One region of the Lysinibacillus sp. CNPSo 3705 genome, then DNA from elsewhere that is predicted to be linked to it. Evidence: riboswitches for the same ligand, from Rfam matches in the RefSeq annotation. Region 1 holds a riboswitch; each other region holds the start of a gene.
The links. A riboswitch is a leader RNA that binds a small molecule or an ion and turns the genes downstream of it on or off. The one in region 1 is predicted to bind thiamine pyrophosphate.
Positions count from the first base shown of each region.

Region 2: it holds a riboswitch for thiamine pyrophosphate, as region 1 does, so the genes downstream of both, thiM (hydroxyethylthiazole kinase) here and thiC (phosphomethylpyrimidine synthase ThiC) in region 1, are expected to answer to the same signal.
Region 3: it holds a riboswitch for thiamine pyrophosphate, as region 1 does, so the genes downstream of both, tenI (thiazole tautomerase TenI) here and thiC (phosphomethylpyrimidine synthase ThiC) in region 1, are expected to answer to the same signal.

Region 1 is NZ_JAQZSD010000021.1:40,985-51,972, forward strand. It holds gene PVA17_RS11235 (S-layer protein) at 1-1,657, opposite strand, end outside; gene PVA17_RS11240 (AEC family transporter) at 2,050-2,979, shown strand; TPP riboswitch at 3,326-3,440, shown strand; gene thiC (phosphomethylpyrimidine synthase ThiC) at 3,572-5,350, shown strand; gene PVA17_RS11250 (catalase) at 5,540-7,045, opposite strand; gene PVA17_RS11255 (response regulator transcription factor) at 7,452-8,897, opposite strand; gene hutH (histidine ammonia-lyase) at 9,130-10,644, shown strand; gene PVA17_RS11265 (YjiH family protein) at 10,810-10,988, shown strand, end outside.
Region 2 is NZ_JAQZSD010000045.1:22,659-33,646, forward strand. It holds gene mbcS (acyl-CoA synthetase MbcS) at 1-1,359, opposite strand, end outside; TPP riboswitch at 1,585-1,683, shown strand; gene thiM (hydroxyethylthiazole kinase) at 1,773-2,528, shown strand; gene thiD (bifunctional hydroxymethylpyrimidine kinase/phosphomethylpyrimidine kinase) at 2,528-3,352, shown strand; gene thiE (thiamine phosphate synthase) at 3,342-3,974, shown strand; gene PVA17_RS17435 (alpha/beta-type small acid-soluble spore protein) at 4,155-4,367, opposite strand; gene thiI (tRNA uracil 4-sulfurtransferase ThiI) at 4,520-5,728, opposite strand; gene PVA17_RS17445 (cysteine desulfurase family protein) at 5,731-6,885, opposite strand; gene PVA17_RS17450 (GNAT family N-acetyltransferase) at 7,194-7,658, opposite strand; gene ezrA (septation ring formation regulator EzrA) at 7,854-9,563, opposite strand; gene hisJ (histidinol-phosphatase HisJ) at 9,754-10,548, shown strand; gene PVA17_RS17465 (GAF domain-containing protein) at 10,573-10,988, shown strand, end outside.
Region 3 is NZ_JAQZSD010000014.1:50,345-61,332, reverse strand. It holds gene PVA17_RS08400 (DNA topoisomerase III) at 1-155, shown strand, start outside; gene PVA17_RS08395 (hypothetical protein) at 333-641, shown strand; gene PVA17_RS08390 (GNAT family N-acetyltransferase) at 1,130-1,681, opposite strand; gene PVA17_RS08385 (TetR/AcrR family transcriptional regulator) at 1,687-2,319, opposite strand; TPP riboswitch at 3,134-3,241, shown strand; gene tenI (thiazole tautomerase TenI) at 3,331-3,957, shown strand; gene thiO (glycine oxidase ThiO) at 3,961-5,091, shown strand; gene thiS (sulfur carrier protein ThiS) at 5,109-5,306, shown strand; gene PVA17_RS08365 (thiazole synthase) at 5,309-6,076, shown strand; gene PVA17_RS08360 (thiazole biosynthesis adenylyltransferase ThiF) at 6,073-7,092, shown strand; gene PVA17_RS08355 (YfbM family protein) at 7,335-7,832, opposite strand; gene PVA17_RS08350 (hydrogenase maturation protein) at 7,945-9,651, opposite strand; gene PVA17_RS08345 (sugar phosphate isomerase/epimerase family protein) at 10,353-10,988, opposite strand, start outside.

The DNA.
Region 1 (10,988 bases):
CAGATCTATCGGCATTAGTTTGGTAAGTACCGTATTTTTGTGCATTTTTATAAACTGTAATCGCATAGTTTAAATTGCTAATAGCACTTGAGATATCAGACTGGGTTGCATAAGTATTATTTGCAACAGACTGAGCAGATGAAACGGCAGAAGATAAAGCGTCCTTCTCACTTTGCGTCGTCCAAGGCGTATAAGAAGCTACATCATTACCATTATTCCAAGAAACTGCAACATACTGAACAGAGTTAATCAGCGATAAAAGGGCAGATCTATCTCCACTAGTTTGGTGAGTACCATATTTTTGTGCATTTTTATAAACTGTGATTGCATAGTTTAAATTGCTAATAGAGTTTGTGATATCAGACTGAGTTGCATAGTTATTATTTACAACATACTGAGCGGATGAAACGGCAGAGGTAAGAGCATCCTTTTCACTTTGCGTCGTCCAAGGCGTATAAGAAGCTACATCATTACCATTATTCCAAGAAACCGTTACATACTGAATAGAATTAATCATCGATTGTAATGAAGACTTATCGCCGTAAACATATTTTGTTCCGTTCTTTTGCGCAGCTTGATAAACAGTTAATGAAATCCGGTATTGTGTAATAGCGTTGTTTATTTGTTCCTGAGAGGCGTTGGAATTATTAGCTACTGCTCTTGCGCTACTTACGGCATATTCAAATGCTGTACGCTCAGCCTGCGTTGTCCATTTCTCAGTTGTTAAAACGTCGTTTCCATTAACAGATACGGTAACGTATGGGGGTATAGCTACTAAATTACTTAGTTCAGTTTTATTCGCCACAGGTAATTTTACAGAGGCTTTTTTATCATCCACCTGCACCTTGTTAATAAGATGCCCTGAGTCTAATGCCACCTTTTCCCCGTGTTTGACAATCACTTGCCCTATTTTGCCTTCCCCGTAAAGGCTAAAATCTTTTTCAACATCGATTGTAAGCTTATCAACATTGGCCGTAACTTCAAATGCTGTAACTTTACCAACTACATCGATTTTTGAAATAGCTTTGTCAGAAGTCACATGTACTTTCGTACGCTCCAAGTTAATGTTTGGAGATTTAATATCTTTTAAAGTGACATTTAACCAATTAATATTTCTAGTTAATAAAGGTTTAAAAATAATTGTATCCCCGATAGTAACATCATCAATTGTAATGGCCTTCTTCACACGATTCGTTACAATGAGCTTATCTTTAATCGTTACATTTTGAACTTTTACATAATCCGCATTTACAGTTAGACTTCCTTCAATCTGTGCGTCACCACCATCAAAATATACCGCTTTTTTGTCAGTGCCAGCTTTCGTTAATGTTAGTTCTGTAACGCTCGTAATTTCGCCGTTTTTCACTACTATTGTTGCTTCGGCATTCATCAATGCAGTTTTATTCGATGTGTTAAAGAGGGGCTTCAGCGACTGGCTAATTTTAAATTGGCCATTGGATGTAAGAACTTTCTCTTTAGTGACGTTGCTAATAGTAACTGTTTGCCCCTTTGTTTTGGCTGCAGCTACCTGCCCATTCATTTGAATTGAGTGGTTTAAAGGTGAATTATTTGAAGCGGCATCTGCAGTGGGCATTGGCGATACTAGGGTTGCTGTAATAGCAGTTGCCATAAAAGTCGTTAATACTTTATTCTTCATTTTAGTCACTCCGATCATTGTATTTAATGGATAATATATCATATATTTCTCTGTTTTAGTACATAAAGGGTATATTTTACTATTTATTACACGTAAATGAAATGTAGTCCCTTTTTCTTTATCGTTCGTTTTTAAGAATCCTTAATTATTTCAGAAAATTGAAAGTGAAGTGCCAGGTTTTTTGTACGAAATCGGGTAGTTGGGTGCGGAAATCATGCTCATTTCAAGGGCTATAATGTTCTAAAAGATAACTTTTACCATCTTGTTAAAGCCACTGTATTAGATTAGTGTATTTAGGAAAAATGCCTTGATATGAGTGGTGAGTTAGCTTTAAAGTACATTGACCAAGCATAAAAACAGCACTACTATGGGAGAGGGAAGGGGGACAAGCTATGATGTATCTCGGTATGATTTTTTTTAAAATTGTGGCTCCAATTTTAGTGCTTCTAGTACTTGGTGCAGTTTTACAAAAGAAATTTCGCTTTAATTTAAAGGCGTTATCTCAACTTATTACATATTGCTTCATGCCAGCAGCAGTTTTTGTGAATATATATGAAACGAGTATAGAGCTGTCTGTGCTTGGGGAAGTTGCGTTATTTATTCTACTCTTTATCGGAAGCCAAATGGTGCTTAGTCATTTTCTTGCAAAGGGACTAGGCTTAGTAAAAACAGAGGCTGCGGTGTTTAAAAATAGTGTTGTCCTCATTAATTCGGGAAACTATGGAATTCCAGTTGCACAAATGATTTTTGTGACTCAGCCGATTGGCGTGGCGATTCAGGTCATTCTCGTTATATTTCAAAATATGACGACCTATACTTACGGCTTGTACAATTTAATTTCTTCAACAAAATCGGGCATGTCTATTGTGAAAGACTTCCTCAAAATGCCCATTATTCATGCACTTATTATTGGTGTTGCAATGAACTATTTTACTATTACTATTCCGCAGTTTGTAAGAATTCCGATAGACCATGTGGCGGATAGCTTTATCGCTGTAGCATTAATAACTTTAGGGGCTCAACTATCGCAACTTGAAATCAAATCCATGTTCAATAAAATAGTATTCATTAGCTGTTTTACACGACTAGTCATAGGGCCAGCCGTGGCATTGCTAATTATTTTTGCGCTTGGTCTTGATGGTGTCGTGGCACAGTCACTTTTTATAGCTAGTTCGTTCCCGACATCGCGAAATAGTTCTAGTCTTGCATTAGAATATGACGTAGAATCGGCAACTGCTGCACAAACAGTTTTATTTTCAACGATTGTGAGCTGTATTACAGTGACAATCGTGATTTATGTAGCGGAACTGTTGTTTACCTAACAGTTGGGTGCCATATAAAAAGATAGGGTGGAAAGCTTTTCAGGAGTTAGGAGCTTTTTTTCTGAATTAAAAGCTAGTGATTTATATTTGTTAAAACAAGATATAAGTTGATTGGAGTGGAGGCTGGGCGACTCCTTGGGGATTAGCGTCACAGATGAGACCCTGCAGCGAAGCGAAGCGGCTCATCGGACGCCCCCAGGAAGCTTTGCTCTGTGCGAAAGCGAAGCGGCAGCAAAAAAGCGTCCAGCCGGAACGGAAATCAACCACACGTTATGATGATAAGCAAAAAAAACAAATGAAGCTTCCATCTCTTAACAATATCTGCTACACTAGCATCAAACTTAATAGCATTAACTAGGGGAGTCTGATGAGTCAGGCTGAGAGGGAAACGCATAGAGGTTTCTTGACCCTTTGGACCTGATCTGGCTCATACCAGCGTGGGAAAGTTAACCATTATTGCACTCAATGTATTTGCAATAACTATACCTTTACATTCTTAGCCGGATCCAAAATTTTTTGGATTCGGCTTTTGTCTTTATTGGGGTGAGCTAGATTCGGTCCTTGTAAAAATATAAAAGGGAGCGAAGTAGTTATGACAACAGTTAGCGACAAGAATATTACAATTATGTCTAGTTTTGAAGGAAGTAAAAAAGTTTACGTAGAAGGTTCTCGACCAGATATTTTAGTGCCAATGCGTGAAATTGCTCTAAGTCCAACGACAGGAAGCTTTGGGGAGGAGGAAAATGCACCAGTACGTGTTTATGATACGAGCGGCCCGTACACGGATCCTGCGTATAAGGTGGATATTACGAAAGGATTACCAGCTTTACGTAGTGCATGGATCAAAGAACGAGGTGACGTTGAAGAATACGAAGGGCGTACTATCAAGCCAGAAGATAATGGATTCCGCAAAGCTGATGATCCACGAATGAATGAAAATGTTTTTCCGAATTTATCTAGAAAGCCTTTGCGTGCGAAGAAAGGTAAAAATGTAACGCAGCTTCACTATGCACGAAAGGGAATTATTACTCCAGAAATGGAATTTGTAGCGATACGCGAAAATATGGACCCAGAATTTGTGCGCTCAGAGATCGCGGCGGGACGTGCTATTTTGCCATCTAATATTAATCACCCTGAGGCAGAGCCGATGATTATTGGACGTAACTTCCACGTAAAAATAAACGCCAATATTGGAAATTCAGCGGTGTCATCCTCTATTGCAGAAGAGGTAGAAAAAATGACGTGGGCTACACGCTGGGGTGCTGATAACATTATGGATTTATCTACTGGTAAGCATATCCATACGACACGTGAATGGATTATTCGTAACGCCGCGGTGCCAGTGGGAACGGTGCCGATTTACCAAGCGCTAGAAAAAGTAAATGGAGTGGCAGAGGATTTAACGTGGGAGGTGTATCGTGACACGTTAATCGAACAGGCTGAGCAAGGTGTTGATTACTTCACGATTCATGCAGGGGTATTGCTACGCTATGTACCATTAACGGCTAATCGTGTAACAGGCATAGTGTCTCGAGGAGGCTCGATTATGGCGCAGTGGTGTTTATATCACCATCAAGAGAGCTTCTTATATACTCATTTTGAAGAAATCTGCGAAATTATGAAAACCTATGATGTTGCCTTCTCTTTAGGTGATGGTTTACGTCCTGGTTCTATTGCAGATGCAAATGATGAGGCTCAATTTGCGGAGCTAGAAACGCTAGGGGAATTAACGCAAATTGCCTGGGAGCATGATGTACAGGTGATGGTAGAAGGACCAGGGCATGTACCAATGCATCTTATTAAAGAAAATATGGATAAACAGTTAGAGGTTTGTAAGGAAGCTCCTTTCTATACTTTAGGGCCGCTGACAACAGATATTGCCCCTGGTTACGACCATATTACATCGGCTATTGGTGCTGCAATGATAGGGTGGTATGGTACGGCAATGCTCTGTTATGTGACGCCAAAAGAGCATCTCGGCCTACCAAATCGTGACGATGTTCGTGTAGGGGTTATTACGTATAAAATTGCTGCACATGCTGCCGATTTAGCGAAAGGGCATCCGGGAGCACAGCAGCGTGACGATGCGCTATCTAAGGCACGATTTGAATTCCGCTGGCGCGATCAATTCAATCTTTCGTTAGATCCAGAGCGTGCAGTTGAATACCATGATGAAACATTGCCTGCAGAAGGGGCAAAGACTGCGCACTTTTGTTCAATGTGTGGACCTAAGTTTTGTAGTATGAGAATCTCACAGGATATTCGTAATTATGCAAAAGAGAATGACTTAAATACGACTGAAGCAATCCACAAAGGTATGAAGGAGAAGGCAGAGGAATTTAAACAGGCTGGCAGTCAAATTTATCAATAATTAGTAAAGTCGGCTTGTGTCAAAATTAGGCACAAGCCTTATTCGTTTCATCGGACACCCCCAGAAAAGCGATTAACACACATTATAGTGATGAGTTCTCGTTCTATTATTAATACAAAAAAGCTCCATGTGAAGTTGTCCTTCACATGGAGTAAAAAAGTTGGATTGGATATCAATAATAATAGAAAATTAAACGTTTGTTGGTTGTTTTTCGTATGGATTTGAAAGATCCATACCTTCTAATGAAAGGCCCATAGCTTTTGCTACACCTTCGCCATATGCTGGATCAGCTAAATAGCAGTGAAGGATATGACGGCGTTTGATGAACTCTTCAACTGATGCCATATCATTAGCAGTATTTTCGAACAGGCGTTGTTGCTCTTCGGCAGTCATTAGGCGGAACAATTTACCCGGCTGCTCGAAGTAGTTATTGTCGTCTTCACGGAAGTCGTGGATACCAGCATTACCGTCAATACGTAATTCAGGCTCTTTATAGTCTAAATTATGCTCCCATTCACCATAGCTATTTGGTTCGTAGCTTAAAGTTGAACCAAGGTTGCCATCGAAACGCATAGCGCCGTCGCGGTGGAATGAACGGAACGGGCATTTTGGTGCGTTTACAGGAAGCATATAGTGGTTCACACCTAAACGGTAGCGTTGTGCGTCTGCATACGCAAAAATACGAGCTTGTAACATTTTGTCTGGCGAGAAGCTAATACCAGGGATAATGTTAGATGGTGCAAATGCAGCTTGCTCAACTTCCGCAAAGTAGTTGTCCGCATTTTTGTTTAACTCGAATTCACCCACAGGAATTAATGGGAAGTCTTTTTTATACCATACTTTCGTTAAATCAAATGGGTTATATGGTAACTCTCGAGCTTGTTCTTCTGTCATTACTTGAATGTACATTTTCCATTTAGGGAAATCGCCTTTTTCAATAGCTTCATATAGATCGCGTTGTGAAGATTCGCGATCGTTACTGATTACTTCAGCAGCCTCAGCACCCGTTAAGTTTTTAATGTTTTGCTCTGTACGGAAGTGGAATTTAACCCATACGCGCTCATTTTCAGCATTAATAAAGCTATAAGTGTGAGAACCGAAACCATGCATATTGCGGTATCCAGCCGGAATACCACGGTCAGACATAACGATTGTTACTTGGTGAAGTGCCTCTGGTAATGAAGTCCAGAAATCCCAGTTTGAATTCGCGTTTTTCATATTTGTACGTGGGTCACGTTTTACCACGTGGTTTAAATCTGTAAAGTGTAAAGGATCACGGAAGAAGAATACAGGTGTGTTGTTACCAACTAAATCCCAGTTACCTTCTTCTGTATAGAACTTAAGTGCAAAGCCACGAATATCGCGCTCAGCATCCGCTGCACCACGCTCACCTGCAACTGTGGAGAAGCGAGCAAACATATCAGTCTTTTTCCCAATCTCTGAGAAGATTTTTGCTTTTGTATATTTAGTAATATCATGCGTTACAGTGAAAGTACCGAATGCACCTGAACCTTTAGCATGCATACGACGTTCAGGAATAACTTCACGGTTGAAGTTCGCTAATTTCTCAACTAGCCATACATCCTGGAGTAATAGAGGACCACGAGGACCTGCTGACATAGAATCGTGGTTGCTTACTACTGGAGCACCACCTGCTGTTGTAAAACGACGGCTACGGTTATTTTCATTTGTCATATTAGTTTACCTCCTAAGAAAAATTGTGAGTCAAACTCTTCATCAATAACTATAACAAATGTAAATTATAATTGCTAGTAAATTATAATTATTATTGTTAAAGAATATTTATAGTAAGATATAGACTATAAATATATGCTAGATTTAACTAGCTTATGAATAACCTTTACCACTAATTTAGTTTTTTAAAACATTTTCGAGAATTACTTGAAAATGAGTTATGAAGAAGAGGAAGCTCAAGAATAAAATGAATTCTTTTGTTTATTTATTCTTACTGAAAATAGAATATGATAATTGAAAAAATTGCAGTGAAAGTGGGGATCAGGTATCGGAGATCCCTTAAAAATATAGCCTTTACCCGCTACGCTTTCGCCCAAGTTCCTAGTTGAACGGAAAAAAAGTCTTTTTAAGTTTTGCGATAACGATGGGGAGTAATTCCGATGTGCTGTTTAAAAATTTTTATGAAGTAATTCGAATCTTCAAAACCATTTAAATCGGCAATTTCACTAATAGCAAAATCGGTTTCTACAAGCATTTTTGTGGCATTTTGAATTCGAACTTGCTGTAGGTAGCGTTTAAATGGCAGGCCTTGCTTCTTTGAAAAAATGGTACTTAAATAATTGGGACTAATCCCTAATTTATGGGCAACGTAAGGTAAAGATAACCTGCTATCCTGAAACTGCTGATCAATAATTTCTATAGCTAGCTCTACATAGTCAGCCCTTTTTTCCATTCGCGCCTCATGAGCTAATTCAATCAGTCTTTGTGTAAATGAAATGATGCCATTTAGAATGGTATAAAATATAGGGTGCTCAATAATTAAATGAAAAAGCTGACGATAATTTTGCTCAATTGCCGCTTTCTCATGTAATTTATACTTCAACATAAAGCGCCGAATTTGCGCCAAAACACTCGTTAGATGTATACGTAAGTCATCTTGCTTGTAATATATTCCTTCATTAGATAGTCGATATAAAAATGCTTTGACGGCTTCAATATTTCCATCCTCTAAACTACTTATTAGTAATTGTTGCTCTTCAGGTGTTAGTAATGGATCGAAGGTCTGCGTCTCCAATTGTTTGCTCGCATAAAAAATATGTCCAAAGCCTTCGTAAAAGCTTTGATGAAGTGCGCGTTTTGTTAAGGTATACATATTCTTCATGGTAGTCGGCTCCCCATCATAAATTCCGATATTTAACGAGCTATTATTTGTTAATCGCCATTCCTTCATTAATGTTCGAACATCCTTCTCTAAATCATTTGTTTGGAATAAACAAACAATTCTTTCCGATAAAGGATAAATTCGCATACTAGAATAAATAGGCGTTTGCTGAAGCCAGTTGTATAGTTTGTTAAACATTTCGGAATGCTCAGGCTCGATCATTGTGAAATGACTATTTGTCTCTAGGTTGCATGTTTTATTATCTAAAAAGAGTTGATAGTAAAATGATTCATCTGTAGCTTCTTGATACGCTGCTTCTGCCTTTGGTGTTCGAAGGGAAATAGCGGTGAGCTTTTGTTTTAGTATTTCTAAATCAATTGGTTTAACGAAGAGATGTGCAACCTGTAAATCAATTGCTTTTATTGCATTTTTAAACAATGGCTCAGTTGTCATAGCTAAAATAGTCCCAGAATGCTTTTGTAAAACACGATAAAGTGCAGTTAAACGATTATTCGAGAATAAATCGATATTTAGCAGTATCACCTCAGGTTCGAATTGCTGGATACTTTGAAGTGCCTCATTAATAGTTGTGCTTATTTCTATAGTTACATCCCCAGGAAAATATGTATGTAAAAACCACCGGATGCCTGAAAGATCAGTGGAATCCCTGTCAATTAATAACAATTTCACAACTGCAAACCTCCTTAAAATTATCTAGTTTCGTAAAAAAATACTATTATATTATTAAAATAACAAAAATTCTGAAATAATTCATGTTTTCTCTTTTAAAATTCCCTATTTTCTGAAAAAAGTAGTTAGTACAATGTAGTTAATGTTATTGTTATTTAACTTTTGTAGCGATAGCGAAATTGATTAAAAGCATTTTTACATAGCTCTAAGGAAACAGGGGGATGTCATTATTATGAAGTCTATAATCGAGCTTGATGGCAAAACATTAACAAGACAGCAAATAGGGGAAATTGTAGATGGTCGAGCTACGGTAGCGCTTTCTCTAGATAGTGTGGAGCGTATACGTTTAAGTAGGGAACGCATTGAAAAGCGTTTAGCTGAGGGGCAAACGATATATGGTGTGAATACAGGCTTTGGAAAGCTAAGTAATATAAAGATTGAAGAGGAAGACATTGAACTTTTACAGTTAAACTTATTGCGTTCAGATGCGACAGGTGTTGGTGAACCATTCCCGACAGATGTCGTACGCGCCATGATGGTTTTACGTGCCAATGCTTTAGCCCGGGGTTTTTCAGGAATTCGTCTAGAAACAGTGCAGCTGCTTTTAGAATTTATTAATAAGGGAGTACATCCGATTGTACCTTCTCAAGGTTCAGTTGGAGCAAGCGGAGATTTAGCACCGTTATCACATTTGGCTTTAGTACTAGTAGGTGAAGGTAAGGCGGAGTTTAATGGAGAGATTATGAGCGGTAGTGAGGCTTTACAGCAAGCTGGGCTAACGCCTGTCCGACTACAAGCTAAGGAAGGTCTAGCGCTTGTAAATGGTACCCAAGCAATGACGGGTATCGGGGTTTTAACAGTGAACGAGGCAGAGCGTATTGGGCTAGCGGCAGATATGGCAGCAAGTTTAACGCTTGAGGCACTAAAGGGGATTACTTCAGCATTTGATCCAGCGCTGTTGGCGGTAAGACCACACCCAGAATTAGAGCTTGTTGGCGGACGAATCCGTAAGTGGCTTGATGGAAGTAAACGTGTGACAAGGCAAGGTGAAATCCGTATGCAGGATGCCTATTCACTACGTTGCATTCCACAAGTGCATGGTGCTTCATGGCAGTCATTTTTCTATGCTCAGGACCGTGTGCAAACTGAAATGAATGCAACGACAGATAATCCGATTGTTTTAGAAAATGGAGAAGTATTATCAGGTGGGCATTTTCACGGTCAACCAATTGCATTAGCAATGGACTTTTTAAAAGTCGGTGTAAGTGAGTGGGCTAATATTTCTGAGCGACGTACAGAACGTATGGTTAATCCACAGCTTAATGAAGGTTTGCCACCATTTTTAGCGACAAATCCTGGTATTGAATGCGGACTGATGATTGCACAATATACAGCAGCCTCTATCGTATCTGAAAACAAAGTATTGGCACATCCATCAAGCGTGGATTCTATACCGACATCGGGTAACCAAGAGGATCATGTGAGCATGGGTACAACATCGGCCCGTCAAGTACGTCAAATCGTGCATAACGCCGCTCGTGTCATTGCGATAGAAATGATTTGTGCATCGCAGGCTATTCATTTAGATAAGGCAGAAGAGCAGTTATCTCCAACAACTCGAAAGTATTTAGAAAAAGTGCGTGAGTTTTGTCCGCCGTTGTTAGCGGATCAACCAATCGGCGATGAAATTGAAGCGCTTGCACGGTATTTATTAACGAGTGATGTTCTATTGAATGAGTATCTGTAAACATTAAGGTGATAACTTCCTAGAGAAAATCCAACATATCCTTCAAGTTGTCTGGATGACCTAGAAATTTCTTTCAAAAGCACTTGCGTCGGAGGGATTGATATAGAATTTCATCAAAGAGAGCTGGAGCGAGACTCGCAATTTCGAGTCTCCTCAGCGATTAAGATGTTTGTCTGTAGCTTAGTCGGAATATTCAGCTTTTTTATATCGTTTGATTGGCAAGGGAAGAATACAATTTTAATTGATCACATCGTGAATTTTATTCGAGCTGAAGCACCGCTGCTTGTAACTGCGTATGTACTCATCATGCTTGTAGGTGGAGCAATTCATCCTTTCGTTACTAA
Region 2 (10,988 bases), on a different contig from region 1:
GGGACTCGCAACTACGGCTGTTTCTTTTACTGCTGGATGCTTCAATAACGCATCTTCTACCTCAAATGGACCTATCGTATACCCAGACGAAATAATGACATCATCTCCACGTCCTTCAAACCAAAAATAGCCATCTTCATCTTTATATGCACGATCTCCTGTAATATACCATTCGCCCCTGAATTGTAAATTTGTACGTTCTGGATCGTTTAAATATTTCTTAAATAACGCGGGTGATTCACAATGCACAGCAATATCTCCTACTTCTCCAATTACAGTAGGATTTCCAAAATCATTAATAATTTCAACCGTATTACCTGGAGTAGGTCTGCCCATTGAGCCCATTCTAGCCTCCATCCCTACCATTGTTCCAACAAGTAATGTATTCTCTGTTTGTCCATAACCATCACGTACTTGTACATTAAAGACGTCGGAAAATACTTTTATCACTTCACTATTTAAAGGTTCACCGGCTGACACAGCCTGACGTATCGTACTTAAATTGAAGTCTTGCAAATTTTCAAGTCCTGCCATAAATCTGTATTCGGTCGGTGTGCAACACAGAATATTAATATTGAATTTCTCAAGCAATGAAAGGTAGGTTGCCGCATCGAAGTGACCTTTGTAAACAAATGCTGTCGCTCCACTTCCTAAAGTAGCAAGGAACGGACTCCATATCCATTTTTGCCAACCTGGTGCTGCGGTAGCCCAAACAATGTCACCTTCTTGTACACCTAACCAATTTGGTGCAGTAGTTCGCAAATGCGCATAACCCCAGCTATGTGTATGAACCGCTGCCTTTGGATTGCCTGTTGTACCACTCGTATAAGCTAAAAATGCAATGTCTGTACTCTTAGTCGGTGTAGAACTTATGTAAGTCGTCGGTTGATTTTGCATCTTTTCAAGCAATGGCTGCCAAGGTTCCTGTGCTTGACCAATAACAAACTGCTGTATTTCTTGTAAATTTCCAACATTATCAAATTGTTCAATATAAGGTTCAAATGCAACAACGCCTTTTGCATTGGCATGATTGATTCGATATTCAATATCCTTCGTTCTTAGCATTTCTGAGCTAGGTATAATCGTTAAGCCTGCCTTTAAGGCAGCAATATAAACGATATACGCTTCAACTGATCTTGGCACCATAACCAACATAACATCACCTTTTTTTAAACCTTGAGTTGTAAATACATGTGCTGCCTGATTTGCCTTTTCAAGTAAAGCTCGATATGTTAAGTATTGAATTTCCTCATCTTCGTTATAAACTAATAATGCATTTTTAGTAGAATCCTGTGCATATTTTTCAATTTCATCTGAAATGTTATACCATTCTGGTGCGATTAAATCTTCTCTTTTCATGGCAAATGCCCCCTTTTGTACGCTCATTATAAAACTCAATTTTTATCATTTTCAATGGAATTCACTCCAATTCATTAAAGTCGTGACATCTATCATGCTCTGCTATATGGCATCAGTCACGTATTAGTACTATCAATTTTTGACATAGCATTAGTGCTGTTTTCGCGAAGAAAAAAGACCTATTGAACACGAATGAATAATATGGTACATTTTGGTCAACTAAAAGCATGATTGCAGGGGGACTCAATTAGAGTTGAGAAGGTAAAACCTGACCCTTTGAACCTGTTAGTTAATACTGACGTAGGGAGCAATTCACATCTATTTACTGATGAAAGGCTCTTTTGCGTGTTTTTTTCTACACGAAAAAGAGCCTTTTTTGCACGCTTACGTCCATCCAACAAGGAGGACTAAAAATGTTATTTCATACTATCCGTAAACAAAATCCATTAATTCATTGCATTACTAATTATGTTGTAGCTAATTTCCAAGCAAATGGCTTATTAGCTATAGGCGCTTCACCAGTTATGGCAGATGACAGTCGTGAAGTTGAAGAAATGGTCGCAATTGCCTCAGGCTTATTAATAAATATCGGTACCCTTAATGAGCGAATGAAAGAATCAATGTTACTTGCAGGAAAAAAAGCAAATGCTCTTGGCATTCCCGTTGTTTTAGATCCTGTTGCTGCAGGTGCAACAACTTACCGGAAGCAAACGGTACAACAATTACTCAAGGAAATAAATTTTGCTGCTATTCGTTGTAATGTCGGAGAGCTTGCAGCAATAGCCAATATAGAATGGCAACAAAAAGGCGTAGATAGTGGTAGTGGTTCAATTTCTTTAGAAGTTGAGGCACAAAAAGTAGCTCAGCTTTACAATTGTATTGTAATTGTGACCGGTGAAAAGGATTTTATTACTGATGGCGAACATCAGCAATGGATTACAGGTGGAAATTCACAAATGACAGAAGTCACTGGAACAGGTTGCTTATTGAGTGCCATTTGTTGTGCTTCCTATCTTGTAGGACATAAGCCATTTGACCAATTAATAGAAACATTATCGCTTTATAAAAAAGTGGCAGAGCAAGCTGCTTCTTCCTCCCCAGCTATTGGCGATTTTCAAATTGCAGTATTGAACGAACTACACCGCCTCTCCAAGGGTGGTGAACAATGATGCATATTGTCACGACAATTGCTGGTTCTGATAGTGGTGGCGGCGCAGGGATACAGGCTGATTTAAAAACATTCCAGGAATTAAAGGTATTTGGAACGTCTGTTATTACAGCTTTAACCGCCCAGAATACACTCGGGGTATCGGATGTCTTACCAATTGAAGTTAGTTTTGTCGAAAAACAACTTCAAGCGCTTATCGAGGATTTTCCAATAAGTGCTATTAAAACCGGAATGCTGTTTTCCTCGGAAATTATTCAATCAATTGCACGGATTTTAACTGCAATAAATAGTCCGCTTATAGTAGATCCTGTCATGATTGCAAAAGGTGGCGAAAGCTTATTACAGCAAGAAGCAATTGAGGCATTACGCAGTTATTTGCTACCTATAGCAACAGTGGTCACACCGAACATTCCAGAGGCGGAAACCCTTTCTGGAAGGAAAATCACTTCTTTAACAGATATTAAAGAAGCAGCTAACGTCTTATTACAAATAGGCATTCAATGCGTCATTATTAAAGGCGGTCATTTAGAGGATAAACGTTATGCTACTGATTATGTATTTTTCCAAGATGGTCGGTCATTTTCCATGCAGTCCACTCGTATTGCAACGAAAAACACGCATGGTACAGGCTGTACGTTTTCCGCTGCATTAACTGCTTTTCTTGGTCGTGGACTATCTTTAGAAAATGCGATTGAGGAGGCTAAAAAATTTATTCAATTAGCAATAACTCATGATTTATCTATTGGTAATGGACATGGTCCTACAAATCATTTTGCTTATCAAAACTTGAAGAATTCCTGCGAGGTGATCATTCATGAAACGTGACGATCTACAGCTATATTTTATAATGGGTACAAGTAATGTTTTCAAACACGAGCCATTAAACGTTTTAGAGAAAGCTCTGCAATCTGGAATTACGATGTTTCAATATCGTGAAAAAGGACCAAATACATTAACTGGGCAAGCCTATGAAGATTTTGCTCGTAAATGTCAAAAGCTCTGTCAACAATATCATGTTCCGTTTATCGTCAACGATGATATCGAGCTGGCTATAAAGCTTAGAGCAGACGGTGTTCATATTGGGCAAGAGGACTTTCCCGTGTCGATGGTGCGTAATAAAATCGGCAACATGATTTTAGGCGTTTCTGTTCATTCACAAGCTGAATTACAAACTGCTCTACAATATGGTGCTGATTATGTAGGAATTGGACCGATTTTTTCAACTACTTCTAAAAGTGACGCCAATCCACCTAGTGGAACGAATTTTTTACAACAAGCTCGGATGCAATATCCAGAGCTCCCTATCGTTGCAATTGGAGGCATAAACTGTTCGAATGCTCCTATAGTATTTAAAGCAGGTGCTGATGGAATCGCAGTTATTTCTGCAATTTGCCAAAGTGAGGATATTGCAAATACAGTCTCTACATTGAAATCATTTGAAGGATAAAGGCAGTGGGGATCTTTAGCTATTCCAAGCGGATTTTTACAATGGTAGGGCATGACGCTTCTCTTTTGATATAGATAAATTACGCCCATTCATACGGGATAAAAATTAATAAATTTAAACAAACTAAAACCAGTGCCTTTTACGGTCACTGGTTTTAATTTTATAATTGCGATTATGCAATTATAGGTTGTTGTTTGGCATACCTTTTAATTGTGATTCTGCCATTTGTACAAGACGTTTAGTGATTTCACCGCCAACGGAACCGTTAGCACGAGCTGAAGCGTCAGCTCCTAATTGAACACCAAATTCTTGTGCAATTTCGTATTTCATTTGATCAAGTGCGTGCTCTACACCAGGTACAGCAAGCTTGTTTGAACTGCGATTTGAAGTCATGTCTCTCACCTCCTTGTGAATATAGAATGTGCGATATTAGATTTTTAATACAAAAATTTTTTAGGTAAATTGTGCCACGAAGGAAATAAACAAAAAAAGCCGACTCAAGATTTTTGAGTCGGCTCGTTCGCTTAGGAAATCGCAAGTTTCTTCTATAGAAGATCTGCAAATTTATCGGCTTCTTGCTCCTTTTTCGGGAAAATATAGACTTCACGATTTTTCACTGCTCGTTCGATTAGCTCATCAAAATCCGAGAAGCTTTCGTAATGCTCAACCTTTTCAAGCTTCGGCTTTGTTTTTGGACTTGCTGGAGTAAAAATTGTACAGCAGTCTTCAAATGGCTGAATTGACGTTTCGTATGTGCCTATTTTCTCTGCAATATCGATAATTTCTAATTTATCTGATGAGATTAATGGACGTAAAATCGGTGTGTTAGTTACGGCATTAATAGCTGTTAGACTTTCAAGAGTTTGACTCGCTACCTGTCCAAGACTTTCACCTGTAACAATTGCTAATGCACCAATTTCTTCTCGTACTTTGTCAGCAACTTTTAGCATCATACGACGAGTGGTTGTCATCGATACATTAGAAGGTACTTTTTCTTTAATAAGAACTTGGATTTCAGTGAAAGGAATCACATGTAAACGTATACTAGCGCCAAATTTCGTTAATTCATTAGCCAGCACCTTTACTTTTTCTAATGAATTTTGGCTTGTATAAGGTGGACTAAAGAAGTGTATCGCTTCTAAGCGCACTCCACGTTTCATCATTAAATAACCTGCAACAGGACTATCTATTCCACCAGAAAGCATTAATAAAGATTTACCATTCGAACCTACAGGCATTCCACCTGCACCCGGAATAACTTGTGCCATCATATATGTTGCATCATGACGCACCTCTACACGAAGCTCGATATCAGGATGTTTCACCTTTACTGATAAATTTTGATATCGTGGTAATACATAACTACCAATTTCACGTTGAATAGCATGGGATTCTAACGGAAATGTTTTATCTGTACGCTTTACTTCTACTTTAAAAGTAAGCTGCTCATTTTTAAATGTATCCATAATTGTTATGGCAAGTTTTTTCATAGCCTCCATGTCTTTTTCACATGCTGCTACTGGACTAAAAGATTGGATACCAAATATTTTTGGTAATCCTTTTAATAGAACGTCCATTTGTGTTTCATTTTCAATGGCGATAAACATACGGTCGCGCTCTGTGCGAATGTGTAAATGTCCTAAATCCGCAAACGCATGACGAATGTTCTCGCGTAAACGACGAATAAAATCCATCTTGTTGCGACCTTTTGTAGAAAGCTCACCATATCGAATTAAAATTTCTTTCCAAATCATTTTTAATATTCTCCTTTAAGTTCCATCAATACTTCATCTAATACTTGTTTAAACTTTACTATATCTTCATTTGTTACATGCGCTCCAAAACTTATACGAATAACACCCTTTTTAAAGTGCTCATCAATATTTAAAGCTTCAACAACATGGCTTGTTTTTGTCTGTTTCGATGAGCAAGCACTCGATGTCGACACAATTACATTGCGTTTTTGCAATGCATTGATAATGACTTCACCTTTTAAGTCGCGAATACTAAAAGATAAAATATGTGCCGCACCTTGTGGGGTTGATAAAATATGCACTACATCTCCATAACCACGTAATTGCGTACATATTTCATCATTCCATTGTCGATATTTTTGTGCACGATTATTCATCGTCTCGACTGCCATTCGAGCTGCTTTGGATAAAGCTACTGCTTGCGGTACAGCTACTGTTCCACTACGTAAACCAAACTCCTGTCCTCCACCAAGTGCATACGGTTGCCATTTCATTTTTTTACGGAACGCTAGTACACCTGAACCTTTAAAGCCATGAATTTTATGGCCAGAAATTGAAATACAGTCTGGTCCATCTTCATCGTTAAATGATATTGGTAACTTTCCAAAGCTTTGTACAGCATCCACATGAAAAGCTGCCCGACTTGATTCATGAATAATTTTTGCAGCTTCAAAAATTGGTTGGATAGCACCCATTTCATTATTTACATGCATCATACTTACTAAAATGGTATCCTTGCGCACTTTTGTGCGAAGCTCCTCTAAAGAAATAACGCCATTTTTATCGACTTGTAAGTATTCAACATCAAAACCTTCTTGCTCAAGTTGCTTAACAGATTCAAGAACAGATGGATGTTCAACTTCGGTTGTTAAAATATGATTTCCTTTATGTGTATTGCTACGTGCTAAACCAAATATAGCCGTGTTATTGGATTCAGTACCACCTGATGTAAATAGCACATTTTTTGCTTCTGTCTGCAAAATATCTGCTACTTGCTCACGTGCACGCATTAACAATTCGTTTGATTCAACACCCATTGCATGAATGGAAGCAGGATTAGCATAATACTGCTCATTCACTGCCATAAATGCTTGCATAACCTCTTTTAAAGGTTTGGTTGTTGCACTGTTGTCTAAATAGATTGTATTAACTTCCATTAATATTCACACACTTTCAAAACGTTGATTTAACGGTATTTATCATAACGCAATCTTCAGCGATTGACTACTAACTTTAACAATTATCCTAATTTAATCACTTATTTCCGTTCCGGCTGGGCGCTTTGTAGCTGTCGCTACAGTGCAAAGCTTCCCGGGGGCGTCCGATGAGCCGCTTCACTCGCGATGTGATCTGACCCCGAGGAGTCGTCCAACCTCCACTTTCAGCGACCATATTTAAACTATATTTCAACACCGTATTGGAGGCGAATTTCACCACTATAAACCGTAGTTAAACATGCTTATTTTTAATCTTTCTTCATTGTTATAAATTCAGTTGAAGCTGTAAATTCCATGACTTTTGTAAAGCCTAATTTTTCATACAGGTGAATAGCTCTTGTATTAAATGTAGCTACTGTTAAACGAAGAGGACTATGACTTTCTTGTTGTAGCTGATTTAAAATAAATGAAAAAAACTCTGAACCATAACCTTTTCCTGTTAGCTCAGGCTTCATCCCTATCCCCACATCAATGTACTCGTCTAAATACGCACCATAATTACGCCCTATAGGTACTTGGGCTGATGTTCCTGTACAGAAAAAACCAACTAGCTCTTCTTTATCATTGACAATTGCATAATACGGACTTTCAAGAATTTCTTTTAAAGATTCATCGCATAGATCATTGTTATAAAAATCATATGGTTCCTCATATTTCCAACCTAAAATATCAGTCGCGAAAATTTCATTCATTTCCCGAATATAAAATTGCATTTGAAACACCTCTAATAGTTTTTAATCAATATCGTAGTGAGATAGCATGTCAAGCTTCCCGTTCCATTTCTCATTAAAAATGAATGCGTAGCTTCCTCAAACGTTCCAAATATGTTTATTGAAATTTGCACCTTTATAACAAAACTGTCTAAAAAGTATTAACTATACCTTTTAGACAGCTGATGTAATTCTTTATTATACTTGACTATTTTGATGCGTTTCTTCTGCTACAAGTTCTTGAATTCGCTTTAAAGCACCTGGCTCCATTTCTTCAACTGCTGTTCCAGCCTCTTCTAATGCCTTGGAATAGCGGAATTGATTAAAGGATTTTTCTGCTTCTCTTAAACAACTATGCAATTTAGGATTTGTGGCACGATGACGATTACCGTACTGAATAATACGCTCAATCAGCATTACATTTTCAATCAATTCATGCGCCTTCGCTTTTACATCCTCTACACAAAGTGTTGCAGCATTTAAATTGTTATGAACTGTTCCCATATTGAGTGGTACCTCTTGAAGGCTTTGCATAACTACATAAATATGCTCTGCCGCCTCATCTAGACGAGCGTCCATCTCTTCGGGGATACCTGGAATATTCGCCTTATTCAATAGACGATCTGTTTCTTGTAATGTTTTCTTTAAGTTTTCTACTTGTGCACGGGCCTTGTTTTCATCAATTCGGAGCTTCTTCATCGTATTTGATAAGTGACCTTGCTCCTCATGAATACGTTCAAGTTCCTCGTTAATTTCAATCAATTCTTCCTGCAAACTTGAGTATGCAGATTTTTCCTCCCTAACACGCATCGCTAATAAATCATAGCGACGTTGTAAAGCCTCTAATTGCTTTAATGCAGCTTTTGGAATTTCGGCATCTTTTTCATTTAAACGATAGCTTTGCTGCACAAACGTTGCTTCATCACTTACTAATCTTGTTGAACTTATAACATTAGTAATTGAGCTTAATAAACGATCACAATTTTGGTCAACGTAATTTTTAGCAATAACTTCTTTTTCAAGTAGATCGTAAAAGTGATCAATCTCTTCATTTATTTCAGCTACACGTGGTTTAACAACGCTTAAATTAAGCTCTGCTAATTCTTTTTTTAATGTTTCAAATTCTTCATCAAATTTATCGAGCCCCTTAGTTAGCTCTAAATGCTGTAAGTAGTAGGATTGCTCCTCCATTTCACGCTGGCCACTACGCAGTTCTTGTACCGCTCCTGGTAGCTTTACTTGCAATTCAGTCAAAATTGTTGGGACATCATTAATATATTCAAATGTCTGTTGTGATTCTTGGTTCAATCCAATAACAATTTCTCGTGCCTGCAAATAATTCCCTTCACTAGTAAGGACATCGAATTCCTCAAACTTTTGAACAAACATCTCCAGCTTTTTCTCCAGAGCCGGTAATGCTACACCAAATGAATGTTGGTGAGCTAACAATGTTTTACGTGCAGAGCGATAGTATTCTTTTAATTGTTCAATTTCAATACGATTTTTTTCTTCGCTGCCAATTAATTCATTTAGTTCTTCTAAGATTTTATCTTTATCTTGTTCACATTTTTGAATATAATCTTCTATCTCACGTTCAATTAACGTTGCTTTCTTAAAACGAAGTCTATTGATTTGATCCTCTGCATCAAATAAAAGTGAATCAATTTTTGTCATATGTACATCGATGACTTCATCCCAGCTATTACGCCATCGTTCAAACATCTCTTCCGTTTCACCGTTCATGTTCAAAGATTTAACTTTTGAAATTTCCTCATTTATGGGATTGTTTTGTATTTGTGATTTTTCATTTTCAAGTTTAGCAATGATTGTTGTATGTTTTCGTCGCATCATAAATCCTACTATCGCTAAAATTAATAGTAGGATAACCGGAATGATGATATACTCCATCGTAAGCCTCCTATTCTACAATAAACGAATTGGCTAGTTGTATTTATTATATACTATGTTATCGCCTTTTGTACTAAAATTTGAGTGTTTTTTATGTATTTACGCCTTTCTAGAATAACATCTGCTTAAATTTTGAACAATTTGCGCAAATAAAAGTGTTTGGTCCAAAAGCTAAAGGAGTGGTAATTTTATGAAATGTGACGGCCATGTTCATAGTCCTTATTGTCCACACGGTACTTCTGATTCATTTAAGCAATACATTGAAAAAGCAATTTCTCACAACTTTACTGATATCACCTTTACAGAACATGCACCATTACCATTGAATTTTACTGACCCTACACCTCAGCAAGATAGTGGTATGAATCCGGAATTTTTAATGCCTTATTTTGAAGATTTACTACGCCTTCAAGAGGAGTATGCGCAAGACATTCGCATTCATATCGGTCTTGAGGTGGACTATATTCAAGGCTTTGAACAAGAAACTCGTCAATTTCTTGATACATATGGACACTTTTTAGATGACTCTATTTTATCCGTCCATTTTTTACAATGGCAAAATACCTTTGCTTGCATAGACTTTTCTCCAGAAAGCTTTATGGCTTTTTCAAAAAAAGTGGGTTCTATTGAACAAGTGTATAATTTATATTATGATACCGTCCTACAATCCATTAAAGCAGATTTAGGGCAATACAAGCCTAAGCGCATTGGACATCCTTCACTTATTCACAAATTTCAATTAGCACATAAGATGAAAATTGATGATTCTTCGCGGATTCGAGAAGTTTTAGATTTAATGAAGGAAGAAGGCTATGAGCTAGATTTAAATAGTGCTGGTTTAAGTAAAACATATTGTCAGGAACCTTATCCACCTTTACCCTTTATCGATTATAGTAAATCGATTGGGCTACCAATTGTTTTTGGTTCAGATGCTCATAGTGTTGCTGATTTACATCAACACTATAATGTTATATTTCCAAAATAAATAACTTTCAAACGAGGTGCTATTATGTTTACACAAATTAATTATGAAGGACCCATTGCCGAGCAATATAATACACTAGCCAAACAGTTAGATGCCTTACTTACGGGAGAAAGCGATCGCATTGCTAATTTAAGCAACGCCTCTGCTTTACTAAATCAATTCCTACCAAACATTAACTGGGTTGGTTTTTATGTATTACAGGGGGATGAACTTGTATTAGGGCCATTCCAAGGCTTACCTGCCTGCGTCAGAATACCAATTGGACGCGGAGTTTGTGGAACAGCTGTAGACAAAGCAGAAACAATAGTAGTAAAAGACGTACATGACTTTCCTGGACATATTGCCTGTGATGCTGCATCCCAATCCGAAATTGTTATTCCCTTAATAAAAGAAGAACAGGTCATCGGTGTTCTTGATATCGATAGTCCAATCGTAAACCG
Region 3 (10,988 bases), on a different contig from region 1:
TAAGAAAAACTATTTCACAATCGAATATGAAAAAACTCTTGGCAGCTGGTGAAACAGACTTGATAAAAGGATTTCAAAAAGGCGAAAAAACTTTTAATGCCCACCTTATTTGGGATAAAAAGGAGCGAAAGATTAATTTTAAATTTCCACAATAACTTATTGAAAATCGTTTGTATAAATTAAAAATAAAGATTAGTCTATGCCTTGATAGGCAAAAAGAAAGAGCATGTTTTAAAAAAGGAATAATCAAAACATGCTCTTTCTATATTTTATTGAATCATTCTAAAAAAGTTTGATCATTTCTATGATCGCGAACGAAAGAACCCGCCGAAGTGACGGAAGAATCGGCAGAGCGACGGATGGAACTATCGAAACGAAGGAAGGAACTGACGAAACGACGGAAAGATTCGCGAACGACGGAAGAACGTGCTGAAGTGACGGATGAATTGGCAGAGCGACGCATGAAACCATTGAAACGAAGGAAGGAACGGTCGAAACGACGGAAAGATTCGCGAACGACGGATGAACGTGCTGAAGTGACGGATGAATCGGCAGAGCGACGGATGAAACCATTGAAACGAAGGAAAGAACGGAGGAACGACGGAAAGATTCGCGAACGACGGATGAACGCGCTGAAGTGACGGATGAATTGGCAGAGCGACGGATGAAACCATTGAAACGACGGAAAGAATATTTCCTCCATTAAAGCCGCCCTTCAATGAGAAACATGCCAAGGACAATCCCTCAGCCAATTTTCAGTGCTTCTTTGGAAAAACCCCCACTATTCAGGAACCATTTTAGAGATTCAGGCGTAAATCGAGCAATTGGAATTGCTGTGAATGATGAAATACAGTAGCTGAATTAAAACAATGTATTGCATTGGCTCTCACTTACCATACTCGAAAGCATCTACCAATGCTCGGGATATAAAGAATAAACATTCAAACATTTTTCGGTGAAATGGTGAAATATAGTAATGTCAATATTTTTTAGCAAAGCAAAAAGAAGTGAGCTGTATGTTAGCTCACTCACTCACTACTTAGCATAATGTTTTTATAGCAAACTTTAGACCTTTTGTTGCTCCAACGTTACTCCATTCCTGTTCCTCTATTTTACGGTGGAATAATTTTCACACATTCCTCACTTGTTTCTCAAAGTATTCATTTTGCAAAATACCCATATGAATGATGTCATACCATGTACCATCTCTAAATAGACTTTGTCTACTGCTTCCTTCCTGAATAAACCCTATCTTGTTGTACAAACTAATAGCTTTATCATTAAATGAAAATACTTTAAGGTAAACTCGATGGAGATTCATTTCGTAAAAAGCATAATCCAGTAGTAATTTCAATCCCTCTGAACCATATCCTTTTCCCCAATATTCCTTTTCACCGATGTCAATAATACATTCAGCATTTCTATTTTTATAATCAATGTTGATTAATGCAACAATGCCAATTGGGGATTCCTTACCTTTTTCAACCATAATATAGCTTTTCCCTGCATGAGTGCCCAAAATAACATGATCTACAAAATCTTTCGTTTCTTCCATCGGATAAACATCTAAAGATGGGTTCGTGGAATGCATAACTTCCATATCATTTCTCCACTTGTGATATAGTTCTGTATCTTCCTTGGTCATTTTTCTTAGTTTCACCCTAGATGATTCAAATAACATAATATTCACTCCTCGTATGTTTCGGATTTTGGATTGATTAATTTTTCTAAAGAAAACAGTAAGACGGATAATTGATCCTTTACTTTTGTTTGTTCATGTCCCAGTTGAAATGTGTCCAACATTAAACCGTTAATAAATGATAGGATATACCTCGCAATTGAATCAGTAGATTGTTGAGGTCTAAATTCTCCTTTTCGCATTCCTTCTTTCAATACTTCTTCTATTGCTTCAGTAGTTCGATTATAGCGTTCAGAAATGTAAGGGAAATTATCTTTATTATTTACGTATTTATATGATAAAAAGAATTCCGCCTTTGCAAAGAGCAATGTTTGGTCAATTGCCTCAATATAAATTTGCTGTTCTTCAATCCAGTTTTTTATTTGTGGCCAAAGTAGGCCTTCATCAGATGGCACAAAATATTGAATGTCTTTCTGGTCATCATATTTTAAAACTTCGATAAAGACATGATTAATATTATCGAAATAGCTATACAATGCACCTCTGGATATTCCAGCTTCGTCCATAATATCTTGCATAGTTGTGCGAACAAAACCTTTCTCGATAAACACCTTCTTAGCCGCTTCTATCAGTTCTTTCTCTCGTTCTTTTTTATATTCTTCACTAACTTTTGGAGCCATAAGCCACCTCCTTAATGAGTGACAAAACGCACATAAAAAACTATACATCGTTGTCGTTTATATTTTAGATTATACCGACACTAGTGTATAGTTTCAACCTTTTATAACATGGATAATGTCTTAAAAAATTCACATTCTACTATATAAGAATGTGATGAGTCAGCATTTAAGAAAGCAATCCGACTAAGTATTTCACAAGTAGAAGAAAAGAAAATAGAACTTGGTATTCAACAATTAGCAGCTTGTATAATCGAAATGTATAAGAAAACTAAAGATTATCCGATATCATTTAAGCCTTATCTTTAAATATTAATATTTGAGACTGCTAGAAATCTATATAGTTACCAAGTATTCGTTATATCTTTGGGAACAGATAAACCTTCAGCTAATTTTGCCTGTATAGTTTCAAAGCATTTTAAACAATCCTGTTTTTTATTTTGCTCAATTAAAAATTCTAACAGTAGAAACATATACTGTTCATTGAATTCATCTAGCTCTAGCAACTTTTGTAAGCAATTATATTTCAAAAGCGAATTAACAAAGTTTATACTTACAACATACTCTTCAAGCGCACAATACTCTTTGCTTTAAGCGGAGTCTTATTTGAATAGCCCATGAATATTCTTACTCCGCTAAAAAATCACCTTCATAGCAATTTAGTAATTGCTGAATTGACGTCTCATCTTGATTCTCCCGTTCTGTAAATTCATTTTTCCCCCAGCCAAATAAATGGAACCCCTAGTAATCTATTCATAATGATTGACATCTTCATGAATAGTGCTAATATTGGAAATAAATTAAATAAAATAAATAACTTATCCGCTAGGGGTGCCTTTGTAAAGGCTGAGATTGAAGTGTGACTTCGGGACTCTATGAACCTGACCTGGTTAATACCAGCGTAGGGAAGTGGTATACGGAAATCTGTCCTTTTCATCTCCAGCCACTTTCTTTACCAAAAAGAAAGTGGCTTTTTTGCATCCTACATTTGGAAGGCGGGTAAGTCTTAAAGAGGTGACCCCCATTACTCTATTATCAAAAGCGATTCATCTCATTTCTAATGGAAAAATGCCAATGGAACAACTAAGTGAAATTTTAGCAGACATCCATCCATATGCCGACGCTATCCATTTGCGTGAAAAACAAATGACGGCAAAAGAATTATATGAAGCTGTCAACCTGCTTTCCCGAGTTGGCGTTCCGTTATCCAAAATAATCATTAATGACCGGGTGGATGTTGCCGTTATTACAGGTGCGGAAGGAGTCCAACTAGCCTATCATAGTTTAAATGCATCTATGATTAAAGCCAACTTTCCTCAATTGACGGTTGGCTGTTCCATTCACTCGGTCGAAGAAGGAAAAAAGGTTCAACGCTTGGGAGCCGACTATGTGATATATGGTCATATTTTTTCTACCCAATCAAAGCCAGGATTGAAACCAAGGGGTTTAGAGGAATTAAAAAAACTTACTGGTTCACTAGATATTCCTGTTATTGCAATCGGCGGTATTGCTCCTGAAAATACTAAACAGGTAATAAACAGCGGGGCCGACGGTATTGCTGTGATGTCAGGCGTTTTAAACTCCGATGATCCTCTATCTGCAATAAAAGTCTATCAAAAAGAAGTTAAAATGGAGATGTGATGAGTGAAAAATACATTTGATGTTGCCATTATCGGTGGAGGAATTAATGGCTCTTCCATTGCCTATCAACTTTCTAAACTAGGAAAAAAAGTCGTCATTCTTGAAAAAGGAACTTTGGCCAACGAAGCCTCCAGTGCAGCAGCAGGTATGCTGGCAGCACAGGCGGAAATGGAACACGACGGTCCATTTTTCCAATTGGCATTAAAAAGCCAGGCGATGTTCCCCTCCATCACTAATGAATTACTGACATATACGGGGATCGATATCGAATTTGTGAATAAAGGCATGTTAAAAATTGCAGAAACGGAAGAATTAGCTACAGCGTTAAAAAGTCAGGTATTGTTCCAGCAGAACTGGGATTCCGGCATCCAATGGCTCGATGCAACACTAGTAAGAGAAATGGAACCTGCATTAGCACCAACTGTTGCCGGTGCGATGTTCCTTCCAAATGACGGCCATGTGCAGCCTGCAAAATTATCACTTGCCTTCGCAAAAGCTGCAGAGCATTTTGGTACAGAAATCCGCGAAAATACAGAGGTCCTTTCTTTTATTTATGAAAACGGCGTTGTCAAAGGAGTAAACACACCAGCGGGAGCCTTCTATTGTGAACAGGTCGTTGTCGCTACCGGCGCCTGGGCTGCCGATTTAATGAAAAATACGGGAATCAACTTGACCGTTTATCCTGTGAAAGGAGAATGTTTTTCTGTAAAGCCGAATAAGCCGATCGTTCACAGGTCAATTTTTTCAGATAAACGCTGTTATTTTGTTCCTAAGCGAAATGGCGAAATTTACATTGGGGCCACAGTCGTGGAAAATACGTTTAATAAACAAGTAACAGCTGGAGGAATTGCTACCTTGATTGAACAAGCCGTAAAGCTGATTCCCCAGCTGAAAGATGCCCCGTGGGAACGGGTGTGGGCAGGAATTAGGCCGCAGACAGCTGATGGGATTCCCTATATTGGCGAGCATCCTACTATTAAGGGGCTATTTGTAGCTGCCGGACACTATCGAAACGGAATTCTATTAAGCCCACTTACTGGCAAACTCACAGCCCAGTTGCTTACAGGTCAAGTGGAAGATGAACAGTTTCTTTCTGCGTTTCGCATTGATCGATCTCAAATATCAGTTAGTTAGGAGGACAAATCTTGGAAGTGATACTAAATGGAGAAAATTTGAAGTTGTCAGAGGAAATTGTGTACGTTTCGGACCTGCTTGAATATTACAAATTGCTAGATAAAGTAGTTGTAATTGAGGTAAATGGAGAGATCCTGAACAAAGTTGATCATCAGGAAACCCTGCTCTCTGACCGAGACCGTATTGAAATTGTACATTTTGTTGGAGGCGGATAATTATGTTAAAAATAGGTCCTTATTCATTTCAATCCCATTTGCTGCTTGGAACAGGAAAATACCCTAATTTTGATATCCAAAAGCAAGCTGTTGCTGAATCGGAGTCAGAAGTCCTGACATTTGCTGTTCGGAGAATGAATATCTTTGAAGCGAACCAGCCAAATTTTTTAGAAAAGATTGATAGTAAAAAATATACTTTATTGCCAAATACAGCAGGAGCCGAAAACGCAGTCGATGCCGTCCGCATTGCAAAGCTTGCGAAAGCATCCGGCCTTTGCGATATGATTAAAGTAGAGGTTATTGGATGTGACAAAACATTGCTTCCTGACCCTGTTGAAACGTTAAAAGCAACAGAAGAATTAATAAAGGAAGGGTTTATTGTGCTTCCATACACATCAGATGATGTTGTTTTAGCCCGAAAGCTGCAGGAATTAGGCTGCCATGCCATAATGCCAGGAGCCTCACCGATCGGTTCCGGACGGGGAATCATTAACCCGCTTAACTTAAGTTTTATCATTGAACAAGCAACGGTGCCAGTTATTGTCGATGCTGGTATCGGCTCTCCTGCTGATGCAGCAATGGCAATGGAACTGGGTGCTGATGGAATTTTATTAAACACAGCTGTATCTGCAGCAAAAGACCCTGTCAAGATGGCAAAAGCTATGAAACTTGCTATTGAAGCCGGACGCCTTGGCTTTGAAGCTGGTAGAATTCCGAAGAAACGCTATGCTACAGCGAGCAGTCCTTTGGAAGGGATGAGTATTGGATGAATGATCGCTATTCACGACAGGAATTATTTGCACCAATCGGGGAATCCGGACAGCAAAAAATTTCAGCTAAACATGCATTGATTGTTGGAGCTGGAGCGCTGGGAACAACAAATGCAGAAGCACTAGTCCGCGCGGGAATAGGTAAACTGACGATTGTGGACCGAGATTATGTGGAATGGTCAAACCTGCAGCGTCAACAGCTATACGCTGAAGATGATGCAAAAAACAGAATGCCTAAAGCGATCGCAGCAAAAAAACGCCTGGAGGCCATCAATTCAACTGTAACGATCGAAGCAATAGTAGCAGATGCGTCAGTGTTTGAGCTGGAAGAATGGGCAAAACAGGTCGATCTCATGATTGATGCGACCGATAACTTTGAAACAAGAATGATGATGAATGATGTCTCGCAAAAATACTCAGTACCCTGGATCTATGGCGCTTGTGTGGGGAGCTATGGTATTACATATACGATCATTCCTGAAAAAAACCCTTGTTTTTCATGTTTATTGGAAACAGTTCCTATCGGAGGTTTAACGTGCGATACCGCGGGAATCATCGGTCCTGCCGCGCAAATGGTTACTGCCCATCAGATAAGTGAAGCTTTAAAAATATTAGTGGATGATACAGCAGCATTGCGAAATAAGTTACTATCTTTTGATCTTTGGAAAAACCAATATAGTGCGATAAAAGTGGATAAGATGAAAAAAGATGATTGCCTATCATGTGGGAACAATCGGACATATCCCTACCTATCATTTGAAAATCAAACAACAACAGCTGTACTATGCGGAAGGGATTCTGTTCAAATCCGGCCTTCCGCAAAAAAAGAACAGGATTTAGCCAAACTGGAAAAAGTTTTTTTGCAGCAAGGCGGGAATGTTCAGCGCAACCCTTATCTATTATCTTATAGTGTCGATGATCACCGTTTGGTTATTTTTAAAGACGGGCGGGTTTTAGTCCACGGAACAAAAGATATTGTGGAAGCGAAAACACTGTATCATCGCTATTTAGGATAAAAATTTGAATGAGGCTGGACAAAAAGTTTTTAGCTGTTGAAAAACCCGAACTACATAACGAAATGTATTTAGTGTTTCCTAATAGTTCGGGTTTTCTTTTTATATTGCTTTAGAAATTTGCCTTCATAATTTCCCCCATCTTGTACCGCTTTGGTAGGATATATAATAAACCCCTTCGTATCTCAAAATGTACCCTATCGAGTAAATCTCTTGACAGGGTACGGTTTAAGATTGATGCGGTTTTAATAAATGCTGATTAATATGTCATGCCCCCGGGCAAGGCTTTGTTGATAAAAATGGATTAACTGATCGAGTTCCGCTATAAGTTCCGCGAAAAGCTCCACGGCTTCATCGTCCGCCCAAATATCTGGATAAATCTGTTTGGCTCTAAAAATTGTTGGCTTGAATTGTTGCTGCAAGACAGTCCTATCCATAGAATGAAGAGCTTCTAAAATGCGGGGAAGCTCTTCAGAACCAATGACACTGACAAATTCTTCAGTATCCAGCACGTGAACGCCGACAATGGCCTCGCTTAATGGGTGGTTCTCGATTGGCTGTGAGGCAGAGATCCCTGTTAGCAAACAATGCAATCCGTCCCATAATTTATCCATTTCATTTACGGGACAGCTATGATTTTCTATAAGCTCCTCAAGTCGCTTGACGATATGGAAATTATTTAACTCAGCAATTTCATCCGCTAAAGCATTGTTTAACGATAAGTAACTGGCTATAATTCCCATCGTGTATCTTCCCCTTTATTTTCTATCAATTATATCTCATCATTCAAAACGGCAAACCCTCTTCTATGTGTAGGCGTTTGGTCCGCCCCATTCCGATGAAAGGGAATTAGCACTAATTATTTGAAATCGTTATTTTATCATTTAGAAGAACGCTTGGCTGATCACAAGCTATTTTATAGACAAATTTTTTCCGGGCAATATGGTAACTTTTATCTTCTCCATAAAAGTTAATCTTCATTTGTTCTAATTCTTCATGGCGATATTCTGCTAATGGCTTTTCTTTTTCATCTCTTTCTCGTTCTGCTTGTTTATTTGCAATAATTTCATCATAAAGAGACGAAGATGCCCAATATTCAGCAACTTTTTGTATTTTTTCATTAAAATCTTGGACATTACCTGTAAAATAATCATCAATTAATCCGATTTCTTTTGCTTTTAATGTACTTAAGGCAGGACATGTTTCAGTAATTTCAAAAGCTAACTCTTTCCCCAAGCGTTTTGGTAATAAATACGTCCAATATTCTGAACCATATAGGTTCCCCATTTTTTTATAATGAGGATTTAAAACAACACCTTCTCTTGCAAAAATAAAATCACCTGTAAGACCTAGTATGACCCCTCCTGCACCAGCATTTCCTTGCATAGCAGTCATAACAATTTTGTCTGGTGTATTTAGAATTTCAAGAATCATATCATCAATCGCATTAATATTTTCCCACGATTCATCCCCTTGATTTTCAGCATATTCAATAGTATTTAAGTGAATGCCATTAGACCAAAAATCATGTCCACCCATTAAAACTAATACTTTACTATTTTTTGTTTTCGCTTCTTTAATGGCTTGTTGAAGTTTCTTACAGTGTGAGGTGTGCATAGCGCCATTATAAAAATCAAAGTGCAAGTACCCTACTTGATTTTTTTCTTTATAGTAGATTTCTCTGTATGTTCTTCCTTCAATATCGTCAAAAGGGGTAATAGGGAATTCAGGAACATTCCTTAATAAATGTGATAGAGCAAGTGATGCTGGTAACTTTATCCCACCTTTTTTCTTTACGTGACTAATCCAAATACTCCCATCAATCGTTCCTACACATACTGCATCATCACGATAGCCAAGAATTTCCCCACTATTCCCAACTATTCTGTCATCTACATGACAACCGAATAAATAGTACTCTTCACCGAATATAGTATCGAGAACTCCAGGGTTACTATCAGCAGCACGAATTTTTCTTGCAATAGTTTCAGAATTATCACTAAGCCAATGAATGCTACGGTCAGATTGTTTCATTGATGGTAAAAGTGTACCTTTCACATTTGAATGATTATAATCTAATGGTTCAGGAAAATACTCTTCTTTTTGATATGCCTTAAACTTCTCCAATAAATCAAGTAATCCTTTTACAGCTGCATGTGTTGCTTCATGTCTGTATAGCGTGCTTTTACTAACTTCACGCATCGAATAATTGTTTGTAGACCAAATATCTCCTGCATCCATTTCCTGATCTGCTTGAAGTAGTGTAACTCCCCATTCTCTCTCCTGCCCCATGATCGCCCAATCAATAGAAGAAGGTCCTCTATCCCCTTTAATACCAGGGTGTACAATAATACATACATACTTCTTCCAAATTTCCTCTGGGATGGCAGTCTTCAGGAACGGACAGATAATCAAATCAGGTTTTGAAACTTCTATTGCTTGAATCATTGCGTCTATTGTTGAGGTGATATGAATATCCACTTCATATTTTCTATCTGTCAATTCAACGTAAAAACGTTGGCTCATGCTGTTATGAGCGGATGTTATAAATAATATTTTCATTTTAATCCTCCAATATCTTTCTATTTGATAATGATAAACAAAATTTAACAGGGCTTGTTATTGTTTTTAGATACACAATGTATACCTCATTGAACCAATGGCATGCGTTTTTTCTGATATTTGATTGGTCTTTTGGTTCGCATTAGAATCCTAAATGAAGCCCTGCTTATGTGATGATGAGTCATTTACTAGTTGACAATCATGTATCATGCAAGAGGGCATTTTCTTTTTCAAGCCCTGAAAAAAAGCGCCCTTTAATTAGGAAAATTTCCCAATGTTCTCATTTTATTTTTTCGAGGGATGTGAGTCAATGCAAGACATAAAATAAATACAATAAAAAACTTCAAAATCACAAAATTGACATATAATAGACAAATTATCAATAATAACCAATTTATAGACGTTGGAAATGTTGATATATCAATAGTTTGACCCACTTTTCAGAAAAAGACTTTTTGATCGTATTTTTATATAATCACTTTGATGAGTACGCTTTGGAAAAGTAAATTGGTTATAATTAAATCCACTAAGCTGAAGGCGTTTTAGTAAAAGCTTCTATTGCTGATGAGGGAAAATGGACAAAACTAGTTAAAACTTTAAAAAGTGCGAGAAATCAATTCCTGATTTCTCGCACTTTTCTGATTTTCTCACTAAATCTCTGCCTCTTTCCTTTACGAAAACAGTTAGTTAGCTTTTACATATTAAACTTGCACCAACTGCAACGCCTTCTTTACCTCCTGTACATCTTTTGCTAACACGCTCTTCACATTCGATCCGAACCATTCCAATGATGCATCTACCTCCACGATTGAAAGTACCTCTGCTAGAAATTCATTATAATCAATGGCACCTTCAAACAATGGAACCATCCCTTCTCTCGACCCTGCTGCAGCATAAACATTGTTTGGAGCAAAAACATCGAGTTGTGTGCGTGAGGCAATATTTTTAAAGTGAAAATGTGAGATATAAGGACGAAGTTGCTTTGTAGCGACAATAGGATTTATCCCTGATTCCCATATATGCAAAACGTCAAAGTTCACTCGTAGGCTTGAGTGATTCGTTTCTTCGAGTAACTGCATCGTCGATGGTAGATTATCTGTCAATGTATTCGGATGCGTTTCAACAAGCAAATATTGCCCTTTTGACTTAAGATAATCACAGAGCATTCTTAGTCTGAAAATAAGTTCTTCCCTTTCTTTCCGACTCGTGTCTGAGCTGCCCTTCTTTCCTACAAATGTGCGAATCTTATTTGTTCCCCAGCGCCTAGCAAGGGCAGATAACTTTTCTGTTTCAGCCATCATCTCGGAAATTGGTGCTTCTAATGGCAAATAATCACT